One region of the Exiguobacterium sp. s125 genome, then DNA from elsewhere that is predicted to be linked to it. Evidence: predicted binding sites of a transcription regulator. Region 1 holds the regulator's gene; the other holds the start of a gene.
What was found. Region 1 encodes Rex, which represses fermentation and respiration genes when NADH is low (regulators of the CRP and FNR family bind a similar motif). Its sites were predicted from a motif close to TTGTGAAATATTTCACAA; they were not measured.
Positions count from the first base shown of each region.

Region 2: pflB (formate C-acetyltransferase) is a predicted target of Rex. The motif match lies at 1,424-1,441, and genes of this name have one in related genera.

Region 1 is NZ_JACSMI010000007.1:8,917-12,343, forward strand. It holds gene KNQ05_RS13590 (ABC-F family ATP-binding cassette domain-containing protein) at 1-1,406, opposite strand, end outside; gene KNQ05_RS13595 (redox-sensing transcriptional repressor Rex) at 1,575-2,234, shown strand; gene KNQ05_RS13600 (twin-arginine translocase TatA/TatE family subunit) at 2,234-2,440, shown strand; gene tatC (twin-arginine translocase subunit TatC) at 2,448-3,227, shown strand; tRNA gene KNQ05_RS13610 (tRNA-Ala) at 3,335-3,407, shown strand.
Region 2 is NZ_JACSMI010000004.1:167,752-171,178, reverse strand. It holds gene KNQ05_RS11765 (DEAD/DEAH box helicase) at 1-728, opposite strand, end outside; gene KNQ05_RS11760 (hypothetical protein) at 757-1,188, opposite strand; gene pflB (formate C-acetyltransferase) at 1,536-3,427, shown strand, end outside.

The sequences.
Region 1 (3,427 bases):
ATGAGGACGTTCGTTTTGCGTAATTTTAACTTCGCGAGGGCGAGGCGTCCGCGCTCGCCGCCGGATAATTCATGAACGAGCTTGAAGACATCATCACCACTGAACAGGAATTGACCGAGGACGGACCGGACTTGTTGTTCCCGCATCAACGGCCACTCGTTCCAAATTTCATCGATGACCCGGTTGCGGTCGTTGAGCTCGGCCTGCTCCTGATCGTAGTAGCCGACAGAAACGCCGGTCCCGAAACGATGTTCACCGAATAACGGTTTAATCCGGTTGACAAGGACTTTCAGTAACGTCGATTTTCCGATTCCGTTCGGACCAACGAGGGCGAGGGATTCGCCGCGTTGTAAGCGGAACGTGATGCCTTTTGAGACGGCTTCTTCATAGCCGACCGCGAGTTGCGTGACTTGTAACACATCGTTCCCACTTTGTTTTTCAATCGGGAACGACAGGACGGTGCTGCGTTCATCCCCATCCGGACGATCAATCCGGTCGACTTTTTCAAGACGTTTGCGGACGCTTTGTGCGCGTTTCGTCGTCGTCGCCCGTGCGATGTTACGCTGGATGAAGTCTTGCATCTTCGCGATGTCTTCCTGTTGCTGTTCGAACTGCTTCATCTCTTGTTCATACAGTGCTGCCTTTTGTTCCAAGTACTTCGTGTAGTTGCCGGTAAACTTCCGGCAGACGTTCCGTGACAATTCATAGACGACGTTGACGACCTGGTCGAGGAAGTAACGGTCATGGGAGACGATCAAGACCGCTCCACGGTAACCAGCCAGATAACTTTCGAGCCAAGAGAGTGTATCGATGTCGAGGTGGTTCGTCGGCTCGTCAAGAATCAACAGCTCAGGTGCCTGGAGCAACATCTTCGCCAGTGCGAGTCGCGTCCGTTGTCCACCGGATAGCGTCTGGATCCGGCGTGAATAATCGTCCGGATAAAAACGCATCCCGTGCAGGACGGAGCGGATGTTGGCTTCGAACTGGTAACCGCCGGCGTCCGAGAAGTCATGTTGTGCCTGATCGTATGTTTTCAACAGACGGTCGTAAGCAACAGCATCATTTAAGATATGGTCCATCCCCATCTCAATCTCCATCCGACGGAGCGAACGTTCCTGCTCTTGCAGGTGTTCGAACACGGTCAACATTTCATTCCAAATCGTTTCATTCGACTCAAGACCACTGTCCTGGGCGAGGTAACCGATTTTCACTTCCTTACTCTTCATGATCTCACCAGAGTCATGACTGAGCTCTCCGGCGATGATTTTTAAAAGTGTCGATTTTCCGGCACCATTTCGTCCGACGAGCGCAATCCGGTCCCGCTCCTGCACTTCGAGTTTAATATTGTCTAAAATCGGCTCAACACCGAATGATTTTGATAGTTGGTTCACTTGTAAGAGAATCATAAAAACATCCATCCTTCCACCCTTTAGTCTATCATGAAAAAAACGCAGGAGTCCCGTGGAATATATTATTTGTTAGTCTATGTGAAGTGGTTTACAATCAAAGAGAATAGAATTCTTTGCATTGATTTGGGTGCCACGTCAGAACGTGGCCGAAGGGGGAACTGCAGTATGAATGGGCCAGACACAAAAATACCACAAGCGACGGCGAAACGACTGCCGTTATATTATCGTTTCATTCAGAGTCTTTATAACTCAGGCAAGCTGCGCGTCTCTTCAGCAGAGCTCAGTGAAGCGGTCAAAGTCGATTCAGCGACGATCCGCCGCGATTTTTCCTACTTTGGGGCGTTAGGGAAAAAAGGATACGGTTACAACGTACAACATCTATTGACGTTTTTCCGAAAGACACTGAACCAGGATGAAGTCACGAATGTGGCACTTGTCGGGGTCGGACATCTCGGAACGGCGTTTGCAAATTATAACTTTTTAAAGAATAATAGTACTCGGATAGTCGTTGCGTTTGATGCGGACGAAAACAAGGTCGGAACAACGACGCAAGACGTTCCTATCTATCATGTCTCTGACATGAAAGAGCAAATCGAAGCGAACAAGGTTGATGTCGCCATCTTGACGGTCCCATCCCAGTTCGCACAGTCAGTAGCGGATGAGTTAGTTGAGTATGGTGTGACCGGAATTCTGAACTTTACACCGGCGCGGTTGAACGTACCGGCCCACGTTCGGGTCCATCACATCGATTTGTCGATCGAGTTGCAGTCACTAGTTTATTTCATGAAGCATTATTCGCAATCAGCTGAAGGAGTGAAATCATAATGGAAAACCTTATTCCATCAACCATCGCGTTCATCGGACCAGGGAGCATCGCTTTGATCGGTGCCGTCGCGTTGATCATCTTCGGACCGAAAAAATTACCGGAGCTCGGTCGTGCTGCCGGTCAGACGTTAAAAGAGTTCAAGAGTGCGACACACGGCATCATGGACGATGATAAAGACAACAAGGATGAATCGAAAGAGAAGTGATTAAATTATGGCGATTGATCAAGAACAGAGTGTGACATCGCATCTAGACGAGTTGCGCAAGCGGATCGTCTGGTCACTCATCATCGTCGTCGTCTTGTTCGCCGCGGCCTTTCCGCTCGTCCGACCGCTCGTGCGTTTTCTGCAGTCGGACCTGAAAGAGCTCGGCATCGGATTGAATGCCTTTAATGTGGCCGATCCCCTGATGTTGTACTTGAATTTAGCGTTCATCATCGCGGTCGTCCTGGCTTCACCATTTTGGATGTACCAGCTATGGGCGTTCATCCGACCCGGTTTATTCGAACAGGAACAGAAAGCGACCTTGACGTATATTCCGGTCACATTTTTCTTATTTTTGTCCGGAATCGCGTTCTCTTATTTTTGGTTACTTCCGTTTCTACTCAAAGTATCGACGGAACTTGGGCAAGAGCTCGGCATCGAGCAAGTCATCGGGGTCGAAAACTATTTTAGTTTCTTAATACGGCTGACGATTCCGTTCGGTATCTTGTTCCAACTGCCGGTCGTGACGATGTTCTTGACCCGTCTTGGACTCGTGACGCCATTGTTCATGCGGAAAAATCGGAAATATGCGTACTTTGCGCTCTTCGTCATCGCGGCTTTAATCTCTCCACCGGATGTGACGTCACATCTGATGATTTCGGTACCGTTGTTCGTCCTCTATGAAATCAGCATCATGATTTCAGCCCGGACGTACAAAAAAGTACTGATTCTTGAGCAACAAGCGGAGCTTGAACGACAAGCGGATTTGATGCGTGAGTTGAATAAGTAACAGTCTCCTCTCGGTCGTTTCGGCGACGGAGAGGTTTTTGTTTGGAAGCGCTCTTTTTATATTGAAAAAGTGAATCGATATGGTTTATACTGATTACAAGAATACGAGGGGGCTTAGCTCAGCTGGGAGAGCGTTTGGCTGGCAGCCAAAAGGTCGTCGGTTCGAGCCCGATAGTCTCCATATGTACATCACTTGGCATT
Region 2 (3,427 bases), on a different contig from region 1:
GAACGGTTGTTTATAAACGTCAACACTTTGACCTGTTGCATATTAGACAAACGACGTAACATTTCCGGTTTCAGACGACGGGACGTTTCGATGTAACCGAACTTGACTTGCGTCGTCTCCGTCCGTTCAACTCGGATGACTTCTGGATCATTCGAAAGTGTCCGTCCCCATTCTGCTGTCCGTTCAGGTAATGTTGCTGATACGAGTGCTAACTGGCGGTCACGAAGCGCACTGTTCGCGATGCGCGTCGCTGATGCACTCATTCCACTTTCGTAGATTTGATCAGCCTCATCTAAAACAATCAATTTTACTTTATGCATCTTCAACTTTTTTGAATCAATCAACTCAACTAAGCGTCCTGGTGTCCCGACAATAATTTGTGGTTTTTTCTTGAGACGCTCATATTGACGTTTTAATTCAACGCCACCGATGAACGCACCTGACTTAATCCCGCTTCCTTGGGCAAATAATTGGATGACTTGATGAATTTGCATGACCAGTTCTCGTGTCGGTGCCGTAATCGCGACTTGAACGTGTGGTTCATTCGGATCGATGCGCTCGAGGGCTGGAATGACATAAGCGAGCGTTTTCCCAGTTCCTGTCGGCGCTTCGACTAAGACATCTTTCCCCTCACGGATTAGAGGAATGGCTTGTTCTTGAACGGGCATCATTTGTTCAAAGCGTGCTCGTTCCCACGCTTCATTAATAAAAGGTTTAGTAAAATTCATAACGTATCTTCTCCTACTCTCTTGTCTATCATTCTGTTACATATTCGAAACGATCATCGGTTTCAGTTTTAATACCGCGTAACGTCTGCGTATATTCATTTCCAGAATCGATTAACCGAATATGAAAAACGATTTCTGTCTCATTTTGTTGATCTGCACTTAACACTTCGAAACCTTGCGCCATTCGATCTTGCAGCTCAACAGCAAGTGTTTCAAAACCAGCAAGTACAGGATAAGTTGCTCTGACATCGATTGGGCGTCGAACTAATCGTGCGAGGTACTTCTGGTCGTAACCGATAAAGTCCTCGAAATCAAAATCATCTTCAAACCGGAGCCAAAACCCGTCGTCTTCAAACTCGGTGATCATCCCGATCCGTTCTGTTCCTTCAGTTGATACTTTTAGGGAAACCCAGTCCCCTGTTCGATAGTCTGCTTGCTCTTTTAATGGCGAAAACTCCATTCACTCCACCTCCACGTTCTATATTCCCTTTTTCATTGTCAACGATACGTCCTAAAAATACAAGGTAGCGCCGCGTGACTTTTATCACACTAGCTTCTGTCTCTATCCATTCCACTACAAATTAATGATACAGCTACAGAAAAATCCTTTCACAGCAGTCTTTTTCTGTTTTTTGAACACGGGACACTGACTGATACAATTTACTGTGAAGTAAGTCATAGCAACACTTTTACATTTGTTAAAAGATTCACATATACGTAAAACCTCTATCCCGAATTGTTTGTTACACTATTCACATAAGAGATGTATTAAGAACCGCTGACCTTACTAATGAAGGAGTGTTGATGATGTTACTTGAAAAAACACAAGCATGGCAACGATTCGAAGGTGGAGAATGGATGGAAAAGATTGATGTCGCTGATTTCATCCGGCGCAATCGCTCAGAATACACAGGAGACGATCAGTTCCTCGCCGGTCCGACCGATGCAACCAACACGTTATGGCAACAAATCATGCAGTTAACAGAAGAAGAACGAATTCGTGGTGGTGTCTATGCCGTTGATGCTGCAACTCCATCTTCAATTCTTTCGCACGGTCCAGGTTACCTCAATCCTGAACTCGAAAAAATCGTTGGTCTACAGACCGATGAACCATTCAAACGTTCGATTCATCCGAACGGTGGTATCCGAATGGTCAATGATGCCTTAGAAGCGTATGGTTTTAAATCAGATGACACTGTTACACAGATTTTTAGCGAGTACCGTAAAACGCATAATCAAGGGGTTTTCGATGCGTATACGCCCGAAATGCGTGCTGCCCGTAAAGCCGGTATCATCACTGGACTTCCTGATGCGTACGGTCGCGGACGGATCATCGGTGATTACCGTCGCGTCGCCCTTTATGGAACAGCTCACCTCATTGCTGCAAGAAAAGCGGATTTGAAAGCACACGGTGGATTTTTATCAGAAGCGATGATTCGTGATCGCGAGGAGATGAACGAACAACTCCGCGCCCTTCATGAACTGACAGAACTCGGTAAACGTTACACATGTGACTTATCACGACCAGCTGAAACGGCCCAAGAAGCATTCCAGTGGGTCTATCTTGCTTATCTCGCAGCAATCAAAGAACAAAACGGAGCAGCGATGTCGCTCGGTCGCGTTTCGACCTTCCTTGATATTTATATCGAACGTGACTTGCAAACGGGTCGGTTGACAGAAGAGAGCGCGCAAGAACTTGTCGACCACTTCGTAATGAAACTTCGCATCGTCAAGTTTCTTCGGACACCCGATTACAACGAACTCTTTTCCGGTGACCCAACGTGGGTAACGGAATCAATCGGCGGTATGAGTGAAGATGGTCGCTCGAACGTCACAAAAAGTTCGTTCCGCTTCTTGCAGACACTCGTCAACCTCGGTCCGGCACCTGAACCGAACTTAACCGTTTTATGGTCACCAAAACTTCCACGGGGCTTCAAGGATTTTTGTGCGAAGATGTCCATCCTGTCTAGTTCGATCCAATATGAAAATGATAACTTGATGCTTCCGATTTATGGTGATGATTACGGGATTGCTTGTTGTGTCTCAGCGATGAAAATCGGTAAACAAATGCAATTCTTCGGCGCCCGGGCGAACTTAGCAAAAGCCTTACTCTACACGTTGAACGGTGGCGTCGACGAAAAACTCAAAATTCAAGTCGCCCCTTCTTCCGACTTGATTTTAGATGACGTGCTCAATTATGAAACCGTCATGGCCGCCTATGATAAACAATTGGATTGGTTAGCTGAGCTCTATGTCAATACACTGAATGTCATTCACTTCATGCATGATAAATATAGTTATGAGCGCATTGAAATGGCACTCCACGATCCTGAAATTTTACGGACGATGGCTTGTGGGATTGCCGGATTATCCGTTGTCGCCGATAGTCTGTCAGCGATTCGTTATGCTAAAGTCACACCAATCCGAGATACGGATGGCATTACAGTCGACTTTAAAATCGAAGGCGATTTCCCGAAATTCGGAAATAACGATGATCGTGTCGATCAAATGGCCGTCGATCTCGTCGAACTCTTTATGGAAAAAATCCGGAAACATCCAACGTATCGTGATGCTTTACCAACCCAATCTGTTCTGACGATCACGTCAAACGTCGTGTACGGTAAAAAAACCGGGAATACACCCGATGGTCGTCGCGCTGGCGAACCGTTCGCACCGGGAGCAAATCCAATGCACGGACG